DNA from 3 places in the Streptomyces sp. NPDC091289 genome. Region 3 is predicted to be linked to each of the others. Evidence: riboswitches for the same ligand, from Rfam matches in the RefSeq annotation. Region 3 holds a riboswitch; each other region holds the start of a gene.
The links. A riboswitch is a leader RNA that binds a small molecule or an ion and turns the genes downstream of it on or off. The one in region 3 is predicted to bind cyclic di-AMP.

Region 1 (3,249 bases), on a different contig from region 3:
CGTGGAACCAGCCGCCCAGCGAGCGCAGATCCTCTCCCTCGCCCCGGCGAGCCCGCTCCTGGCCCAGCCTGACCAGGCCCCGGAGCACCTTCAGATGGGCTTCCGTGCGGCGCTGGGCGGCGCGGGCCGCGCCCAGGGGCTCCAGGAGCGTCCGCACCTCCAGGAGGTCGGCCGCCTCCTGCAGGGTGGGCTCGGCGACACACGCGCCGGCGTGTCTGCGGGTGACCACGAAGCCCTCGGACTCCAGCGTGCGCAGGGCCTCGCGGACCGGGACGCGGGAGACCCCGTAGCGGCGGGCCAGCAACTCCTCGGTGAGGCGGCTGCCGCGCTCGTACACACCGGAGACGATGTCGTCACGGATTGCCGTGCATACCGAATGCGCGGGAATGCGCATGTCCTGACCTCCGCCTTGATCCCCGCGAAACGCGGCCGCCCGACGTCTGTTCCGTGACTCTATTGCAATCCGCCGGAATTTCCGATGGCAGGCCGGAATCCATGGATATCTTCGGGCCGGAATTGCCGAAGGCCCCGGCGGGTGCCGGGGCCTTCGGGCGGGATCGCGCAGGGGCGGGTCAGACGTTCAGACCGTGGGAGCGCAGATAGCCGACGGGGTCCATGTCGGAGCCGTACTCGGGGGTGGTGCGGGCCTCGAAGTGCAGGTGCGGGCCGGTGGAGTTGCCGGTGGAGCCGGAGAGGCCGATCTGCTGGCCGGAGGAGACGCTCTGGCCGACGGAGACGCCGATCGAGGAGAGGTGGCCGTACTGGGTGTACGTGCCGTCCGTCATCCGGATCACGATGTTGTTGCCGTACGCGCCGCCCCAGCCGGCCTCGACGACCGTGCCGGCGCCGACCGCGACGACGGAGCTGCCGGAGGGGGCCATGAAGTCCACGCCGGAGTGGCTGCCGGAGGACCAGAGCGAACCGCCGGTCTTGTAGCCGGTGGTGACGTGGGAGCCGGCGACCGGGAGGTGGAAGGCGTTGAGGCGGGCGCGCTCGGCGGCGCGGGCGGCCCGGGCCTTCTCCTCGCGGACCTCCTTGGCGCGGGCCTCGGCCTTGCGCTCGGCCTCCGCCTTCGCCTTGGCCCTGGCGGCCTTGGCCTTGGCTTCGGCGGCGGCCTTGGCCTTCGCCTCGGCGATCGCGTCGGCCTGCTGCTTCTGGGCCTGCGCCTGCGCGTCGATCTGCTCGGCGAGGGTGGCGTCGAGGGCGACGACCCGGGTGAGGCCGGTGTCGGCGACCTTGGCGGCCTCGGTGTCCGCGGCGATGGCCGGGGAGGCCAGCGAGCCGACGACTCCGGTGGTGGCCAGGGTCGCGATGCCGGCGGCCCGGGCGCTCCGGCGCGTAAGGCGGCTCGGGGCACGGTGCTTCCCGGTGGCACGGGTGAACGCCATGGAGGGGCTGATCCTTTCCTTCCTTCTCGCCTACCGGGTTAGCTGACGGGTTCGGAGCAGGAAGGTCTCCTACGGATCCCCGCGCCGGTTCACGGCACGGGCCTCCGATTCACCCCAGGGACTGCGTGGGTCCCCGGCTCCCCAGGCTCGCGCCTGACGGGGACTCGGCGATGACTGCCCGGCGCCGCGGATGCGGCATACGGGTGACGGACAGCCGGGCCGACGCTAGGCGGGGCGACTTCCCATCACCAAACGGACAGAGGGATTTGTCGCGCATCCCACAGGGCAGACAGGCAACCTCTCCAACAAAGGGCGCAAAGCTCGCCAATCGGGCAAAAAGGGAGGACCCCGACGAACTTCCGTCCGTCGGGGTCCTCTTCGCGGCGGTGTGCCACGGGTGCCGTCAGCCGGTGACGACGGACACCTCACCGATGCCGAGCGCCCGCACGGGCTCCTCGATCTGCGCGGCGTCCCCCACGAGGACCGTGACGAGGCGGTCGACCGGGAAGGCGCTGACCACGGCGGCGGTCGCCTCCACGGTGCCCGTCTCGGCGAGCCGGGCGTAGAGGTGGGCCTGGTAGTCGTCGGGGAGGTGCTGCTCGACCTGGTCGGCCAGCGTGCTCGCGACGGAGGCGGCGGTCTCGAACTTCAGCGGGGCGACGCCCACCAGGTTCTGCACGGCCGTCTCGCGCTCGGCGTCGGTCAGCCCCTCGGCGGCCAGCGTCCGCAGGACCTTCCAGAGGTCGTCCAGCGCCGGTCCGGTGGACTCCGTGTCCACCGAGCCGCTGATCGCGAGCATCGCCGCGCCGCCCGAGTCGGGGCCGGACGAGCGCAGCACCTGGGCGAAGGCGCGCACCCCGTAGGTGTAGCCCTTCTCCTCGCGCAGCACCCGGTCCAGCCGAGAGGTGAGGGTGCCGCCCAGGCAGTACGTGCCGAGCACCTGCGCGGGCCACACGCGCTCGTGCCGGTCGGCGCCGATCCGGCCGATCAGCAGCTGGGTCTGGACCGCGCCGGGGCGGTCCACGATGACCACACGGCCGGTGTCGTTCGCGGTGATGGGCGGCACCGGGCGGGCCTGTCCCGCGTTGCCCGACCAGTCGCCGAGGGTCTCCGCCAGCAGCGCGTCCAGGTCGATGCCCGTCAGATCGCCGACGATCACGGCCGTCGCGGTGGACGGGCGGACATGGGCGTCGAAGAAGGCGCGCACGGCGGCATCATCGATCCGCCGGACGGTCTCCTCGGTGCCCAGGCGCGGGCGGGACATCCGGGCGGTGGCCGGGAACAGCTCCTTGGAGAGCTGCTTGGCGGCGCGCCGGGACGGGTTGGCCTGCTCGTGCGGGATCTCGTCGAGGCGGTTGCCGACGAGGCGCTCGATCTCGCTCTCGGCGAAGGCCGGGGCGCGCAGCGCCTCGGCGACCAGACCGAGGGCCTTGGCCAGCCGGGAGGCCGGGACCTCCAGGGAGACCCGGACGCCGGGGTGGTCGGCGTGCGCGTCGAGGGTGGCGCCGCAGCGCTCCAGCTCGGCGGCGAACTCCTCGGCGCTGTGCTTGTCGGTGCCCTCGGAGAGCGCCCGCGACATGATCGTGGCCACGCCGTCGAGGCCCTCGGGCTCGGCCTCCAGCGGCGCGTCCAGGAAGATCTCCACCGCGACGACCTGCTGGCCGGGGCGGTGGCAGCGCAGCACGGTCAGCCCGTTGGGCAGGGCGCCGCGCTCGGGCGCCGGGAAGGCCCAGGGGCGGGCCGTGCCGGCGGTGGGCTGCGGGTGGAACTCCATGGCTACTCCAGTCACGGCGGCGTCGCTCACTTGGCCGCCCCCTCGTGCGCGTCGCTGCCCTCGGCGCCGTCTTCGCCCTCGTCGGCC
Region 2 (3,249 bases), on a different contig from region 3:
GAGCGGAGCGACCACAGGTCCAGCACGGGGCAGTGGTAGCGGTCGGCGATGGCCCGGAGATGCACGTTGTACGTGGCGATCTTGCCGCGCATGTGGCGCAGCACCGGAACGCCCCGGGTGTCGAAGCCGGTGGTGACCATGACCGTGCCGACGGCGTTGCTCAGGTCGGCGACGGCCCGCTCGAAGCGCTCGGCGAGATCGTCGGGGTCGGTGCCGGGCCGGATGATGTCGTTGCCGCCCGCGCAGAAGCTGACCAGGTCGGGGGCCAGTTCCTTGGCGCGCGGGATCTGCTCCTCGACGATCTGGTCGAGGAGACGTCCTCGTACGGCGAGATTGGCGTAGCGGAAGTCCCCGTGCGGGGAGTCCTCGGGGCCGGCCTCCGCGTCGGGGGCCGGAAGCCGGTCGGCGAGGAGGACCGCGAAGCGGTCCGCCCAGCCGACGAAGGTGCCGTCGGGGCCGGGGTCGCCGACGCCCTCGGTGAAACTGTCGCCAATCGCCGCGTACGACCCGATGATGTGCTGCTGGTTGTTTCTCGAATCGTCTGCCACAAGCACTTATCCTGCATCGTTCGATGTGACCTACGCGACCGTAATACGGGGTTGACGGGTGGTGAGATAGACCACCCGGTCAGGTTTTGGTAAAGCCGGAATAAAGAGAGGGGCGATGCGCCGCCGCGCACCGCCCCTCGGATACTTCTCGCCGCGCTCGGTCAGACGGAGACGCCGTGCTGACGCAGGTACGCGACCGGGTCGACGTCCGAGCCGTAGCCCGGGCCGGTGCGGACCTCGAAGTGCAGGTGCGGGCCGGTGGAGTTGCCGGTGGAGCCGGAGAGGCCGATCTGCTGGCCGCCGGTGACGGTCTGCCCGACGGAGACGTTCAGCGAGGACTGGTGGGCGTACTGGGAGTACATGCCGTCCTCGTGCTGGATGACGACCTCGTTGCCGTACGAGCCGCTGTTGCCGGCCGAGACCACGGTGCCCGGCCCGATGGCGAGGACGGGGGTGCCGGAGGCGGCCTGGAAGTCCGAGCCGGTGTGGTAGCCGCTGGACCAGCTGGCGCCGGAAGCGCGGTACTGGGTGGTGACGTTGGCGCTGGCGAGCGGGGCCGACCAGCCGGAGCCGGTGGCCTCGGAGGAGCCGGTCTGCGCGGAGCTGCCGGAGCCCTCGGAGTCGTCGGCGGAGATGGTGTCCGGCTTCGGGTCCGCCTTCGGAGCGACCTTCGGGGCCGGAGCGGCCTTCTTCGGGGCGGCCTCGGGAGCGGCGGACTTCGCGGCGGACTTCTCGGCCGGGGCGGAGCCCTTGGCGCCGAGGGTCAGCTTCATGCCCGGGTGGATCAGGCTGGGGTTCTCGCCGACGGTGGAGCGGTTGTCCTGGTAGAGCTTCTCCCACCCGCCCTTGAGCTTCTGCTCGGCGGCGATCTTCGACAGATAGTCGCCGGCGACGACGGCGTACGTCTTCGGGGCGGCCTTCGACGCGGCGGGGGCGGCCGACGGGGCGGTGTGCGCGGCGGCGACCGAGGCGGCGGCGGACTTCGCGGCCGGAGCGGCCTGGTCCGCGGCGTTCGCCACGGTGGCGCCGATGAGCGGGAGGGCGAGTGCGGCGCCGCCGGTCCCTGCGGCGATGACGCCGCGGGAGATCGGGCCGGACTTCGGACGACGGTGCTTACCCTGTGCGGGCATGGGGAAGTTCCTCTCCGGCGCCTGCGAGGTGAGCTGTCGGGTTCGGGCTGGAGATGCCCGGTCGCGTTGCGGCGACTTCACCCCGAGCCGGTCCGGATCGCTCCGGATCGGCGGCTTACCTGGTTCCCCCGCTCCTGCCACGCGTGAGTGGGTGGGTGCGAATTCCGGGCGGCGGCAGGATTAGGCGGTCCGTCCGGATTGCGGCGACCGTAAACCGGTCAGGACGAGCGGAACAAGCCATCGGTTGCGTACCGGAATCATCGATTCAATATCGTTCCGGATTTCCCGTCACACTCCGTGGATTACGGATCTTGAATTTCCGTGCGGGCAACGGGAATGCCCCGAGGCGCGCTCACCACGGTCCGTCACGGATATGATCCCGCTCACCTCCGGAATCCCATCTCCCCCATTAGCGGGGCATGTTCTGCGAAATACACCAATACGGACACGCCGTCGGCGTCGCCCCTGACGCCGGGTCAGCCCGGCCCACGCGGCGCCCCGCCCCGCGTGCGTGACCGAGATGATTTTCCGTCGAATCGATGTCGTATCGTCACGGGAGCGCCCTCGCCGGCGAGCCGCGCCGACGCCAGAGATCCCAGGAGCCACCGTGACGCAGCAGGTGCCGCAGGTCCCGCCGACAGAGACCGCGCTGACCGGAGTCCGCAATTTCCGCGACGTGGGCGGGCTTCCCACCACGGACGGGCGGCGCACCGCGTTCGGCCGGCTCTATCGCAGCGGCCACCTGGCGCACGCCACCGCCGAGGACGCGGCCTTCCTCGGCGGGCTCGGGCTGCACACGATCTTCGACTTCCGCCACTCGGCCGACCACCGGCTCGACGGGTACGACATCGAGCTGGCCGGTGTCCGCAATGTCAGCATTCCGCTCTCGGACCCGGCCGACGGCGCGGAGTTCTGGCGACTGGTGAGCGACGGGAACATCGAGCAGCTGCGCTCGGTCCTGGCGAACGGCAAGGGCGCCGAACGCATGATCCGGATGTACCGCGCGACGATCGAGGACCGCACCGCCGAGCACAGCCGGGTGCTGCACTCCCTGGCCGAGGACAGCGTCCCGGCCCTGATGCACTGCGCGGCGGGCAAGGACCGGGCCGGTCTCTCGATCGCGGTCGCGCTGCTGGCGGTCGGCGTCGAGCCGGAGGCGATCGAGGAGGACTACCTCAAGTCCAACGATCTCCACCGCCGCTACAACGTGAAGCGCTCCGACGCGTCCGAGACCGGTATGTCGCCCGAGGTGATGGAGCTGCTGGACCCGCTCTTCGGGGCGCGGCCCGCCTACCTCGCGGCGGCCTTCACGGCCATCGAGGAGAACTGGGGAACGACGGACCGCTACCTGGCCGAGGGGCTGAAGGTCTCCTCCGCGACCCGGGAGCGGCTGCGCGAGCGCCTGCTCGACCAGGGCTGACCCGGCCGGCGGCGATCCCCCGGAGGCGGGCCGTCACTTGCTCCCGGCCACCACGAAGAGCAGGTAGAGGAAGCCCGCGATGATGTGGCCCGCCACCAGATAGGCGAAGAGACGGATCACCACGCCGCGCGGCATCCGCTTCTCCTGCGGG
Region 3 (3,249 bases):
GGATGTTGCGGATGGTCGCGCCGCGGAAGGCGTAGATCGACTGGTCCGCGTCGCCCACCACGCACAGCTCGGCGGGGGCGTCGGCCTCTCCGGCCGGGCCGACCAGCTCCCGTACCAGCGTGTACTGGGCGTGGTTGGTGTCCTGGTACTCGTCGACGAGGACGTGGCGGAAGCGGCGGCGGTAGTGCTCGGCGACGTCCGGGAAGGCCTGGAGGAGGTGGACCGTCGTCATGATGATGTCGTCGAAGTCCAGGGCGTTGGCCTCGCGCAGGCGGGCCTGGTAGAGCGCGTACGCCTGGGCCAGGGTCTTCTCGAAGCCATCGGCCGCCTGTCCGGCGAAGGTCTCCTCGTCGATGAGCTCGTTCTTGAGGTTGGAGACCTTGGCGGTGAAGGACTTCGGCGGGAAGCGCTTGGGGTCCAGGTCGAGGTCGCGGCAGACCAGGGCCATCAGGCGCTTGGAGTCGGCGGCGTCGTAGATCGAGAAGGACGAGGTGAAGCCGAGCTTCTTCGACTCGCGGCGCAGGATGCGGACGCACGCGCTGTGGAAGGTCATGACCCACATGGCGTTGGCGCGCGGGCCGACGAGCTGCTCGACGCGCTCCTTCATCTCGCCCGCGGCCTTGTTGGTGAAGGTGATCGCGAGGATCTGCCCGGGGTGCGTGCCGCGCTCGGCCAGCAGGTGGGCGATGCGGTGGGTGAGCACCCGGGTCTTGCCGGAGCCGGCCCCGGCGACGATGAGCAGCGGGGACCCGGCGTGCACGACGGCGGCGCGCTGCTCGGTGTTCAGCCCGTCGAGCAGCGCGGCGGCGTCGATCACCGGGCGCGGGTGACCGTCCCGGTAATACCCGTCCCGGGGCGGCGGGGGCGCGTCGTAGACGCCCTCGAAGAGTCCCTCCGGCACCGCTTCGGGCGCGTGGTCCTCGGGGGGCGGCGGGGGGCCGTCCTCCGCGGGCTGGAGGCCGGTCAGGAAACTGTCGTCAAAGAGGCTGCTCATCGCCTACCGAGTCTAGGCGGCCGCACCGACAACGATCCGCCGAAGCCGGGAAGCGGTGACCTCGGTCCTACGCAGGTCCTACGCACGGAGACCGGACGCCCACGTTCCGTGAAGGATCGCCCGGTCGGAAGGGGTGGGCAGCCCCCGATCCGAAAAGGTCACGAAAATGTATCGGGCATATCGCTCATCCTCCTTCCCAGCGGTGCCACGGGTTGGCTAGCGTGCTCGGTCAGGTGATCCGTACCTCCCTGAGGCGAACCGCGCCTAACGGACACCTCTGCCGAATCCGTCCTGCCGTCCTGGCAGTTCGGAACCGGGGACCCACACGCAGAACCGGGGTGAATCGGTCCGTGCCCTCGCATCCGGACCGTAGGACAGCCTTCCGTTCCGTCCGAACCCGACAGCTAACCCGGTAGGCGGTCCACGGAAGGAGATGCCGGTCTTGGCATCGCATCGCAAGCCGCGCACGAAGGTGCGCACCACCACCCCTGCCGTCGGGCTGACGACGGCCGCGCTGGCCTCCGTGACGTTGCTCTCCACGCAGAGCGCCACGGCCGCGCCCGCGGAGCCGAAGCCCGCCATCGAGGAAGTCCAGAAGAAGGTCGACGCCCTGTACCGGCAGGCGGGCTCCGCGACCCAGGAGTACAACCGGGCCAAGGCCGCGTCCGCGTCGCAGCAGAAGAAGGTCGACACGCTGCTCTCCGACGTGGCGAAGCGGACCGAGAAGATCAACGAGGCGCGCCGGGCGCTGGGCTCCTACGCGGCGGCCCAGTACCGCAGCGGCGGCATCGCGCCGACGGCGACGTTCTTCCTGGCGGACGACCCGCAGGGGTACTTCGACCAGAGCCGGCTCATGGACCGGGCAACCGAGCGGCAGCAGCAGGCCGTCACCGACTTCCGTACGCAGCAGGCGTCGGCGGCGAAGAAGCGCGCGGAGGCGGTGAAGAGCCTGGAGACCCTCACCGAGACGCAGGCCACGCTCGCCTCCAGCAAGAAGGACGTGCAGAACAAGCTCACCGAGGCCCGTGGCCTGCTGTCGAGGCTGACCGCCGAGGAGAAGGCGCGACTGGCGGAGCTGGAGCGCAAGAAGGAGGCCGAGGCCAAGGAGAAGGCGGCGAAGCTGGCCGCCCGGCAGGCCGCCGAGGCGAAGGCGAAGGCCGAGGCGGAGAAGAAGGCCCGCGAGGAGGCCGCGAAGGAGTCCGACGGCGGTTCGGGATCGGGCTCCGGGTCCGGGTCCGGGTCCGGGTCCGGTACGGGCACGGGGTCGGGCTCCGGCACCGGCTCCGGTACGGGCAGCGGTTACGCCGCCAAGGCGGAGAAGGTGCTGGACTTCGCCCGCGCCCAGATCGGGAAGCCGTACGTCTGGGGCGCGTCGGGCCCCTCCTCGTACGACTGCTCGGGGCTGACGCAGGCGGCGTGGCGGGAGGCGGGGGTGACCCTGCCGCGGACCACCTGGGACCAGGTGAAGGTCGGCACCCGGGTCGCCACCTCGGACCTGCAGCCGGGGGACCTGGTCTTCTTCTACGACGACATCAGCCACGTCGGCATCTACAAGGGCGACGGGATGATGATCCACGCCCCGAAGCCGGGTGCGAACGTGCGCGAGGAGTCGATCTACTACATGCCGATCTACGGGAGCGTGCGCCCGGCGTAGTAGGCAGTAGCAGTAGTACGGAGCCGGGGCGGCCGGTCACAGTTGGCGGCCGCCCCCGGAAGGCCGTGGTCCGGCCTCAGGTCCAGACGGTGGCGATGAAGATGTTGGCGACCGTCAGCCCGCCGACCGCCGCGAACGCGCCCTTGTCGACCTTCTCGTCGTCCCGCTTGACGTAGACCAGGGCGAGGATCACGACCAGCAGCGCCAGCTTGATGCCGATCTTGACGTTGTTCACGGTCTGGTCGTCGGCCTGGTTGAGGCCGACCAGGGCGATTCCGGTGACCAGCATGGTCAGCGCGCCGTGAAGCATCGCGGGGACGAAGCGGGCGGTCCCCGCCCCCATGGCCTTCATCTGCGTCAGGAAGCCGCCCAGCAGGGAGGCGATGCCGATGATGTGCAGGGCGACGAAGACATTGATGAGTACGTCCATGGCTCCGGAGCCTAGCCATGACCAAAGTTTCACCTTTCAGTGAGGCAAGCCTTCGTTGATCGCTTCGATCATCAGCGATCGGCGAAACGTCACATCAGGGCAATAGCTGTCATGGTGACCCTTTTCCGCGCACCCGGATTAGCGTCCTTCACGGACCCGCCGGTATCCCCC

Region 1: another riboswitch for cyclic di-AMP. It lies ahead of ACIQPT_RS31905 (M23 family metallopeptidase); the one in region 3 lies ahead of ACIQPT_RS10500 (NlpC/P60 family protein).
Region 2: another riboswitch for cyclic di-AMP. It lies ahead of ACIQPT_RS34480 (peptidoglycan DD-metalloendopeptidase family protein); the one in region 3 lies ahead of ACIQPT_RS10500 (NlpC/P60 family protein).

The regions. Positions count from the first base shown of each region.
Region 1 is NZ_JBIVUT010000029.1:35,774-39,022, reverse strand. Features, by position in the region: gene ACIQPT_RS31910 (GntR family transcriptional regulator) at 1-394, opposite strand, end outside; gene ACIQPT_RS31905 (M23 family metallopeptidase) at 573-1,388, opposite strand; cyclic di-AMP (ydaO/yuaA leader) riboswitch at 1,402-1,568, opposite strand; gene ACIQPT_RS31900 (M16 family metallopeptidase) at 1,792-3,162, opposite strand; gene ACIQPT_RS31895 (M16 family metallopeptidase) at 3,189-3,249, opposite strand, start outside.
Region 2 is NZ_JBIVUT010000034.1:83,820-87,068, forward strand. Features, by position in the region: gene ACIQPT_RS34475 (SGNH/GDSL hydrolase family protein) at 1-548, opposite strand, end outside; gene ACIQPT_RS34480 (peptidoglycan DD-metalloendopeptidase family protein) at 710-1,678, opposite strand; cyclic di-AMP (ydaO/yuaA leader) riboswitch at 1,682-1,842, opposite strand; gene ACIQPT_RS34485 (tyrosine-protein phosphatase) at 2,286-3,098, shown strand; gene ACIQPT_RS34490 (DUF6126 family protein) at 3,132-3,249, opposite strand, start outside.
Region 3 is NZ_JBIVUT010000006.1:301,967-305,215, reverse strand. Features, by position in the region: gene pcrA (DNA helicase PcrA) at 1-994, opposite strand, end outside; cyclic di-AMP (ydaO/yuaA leader) riboswitch at 1,263-1,429, shown strand; gene ACIQPT_RS10500 (NlpC/P60 family protein) at 1,437-2,648, shown strand; gene ACIQPT_RS10495 (hypothetical protein) at 2,725-3,078, opposite strand.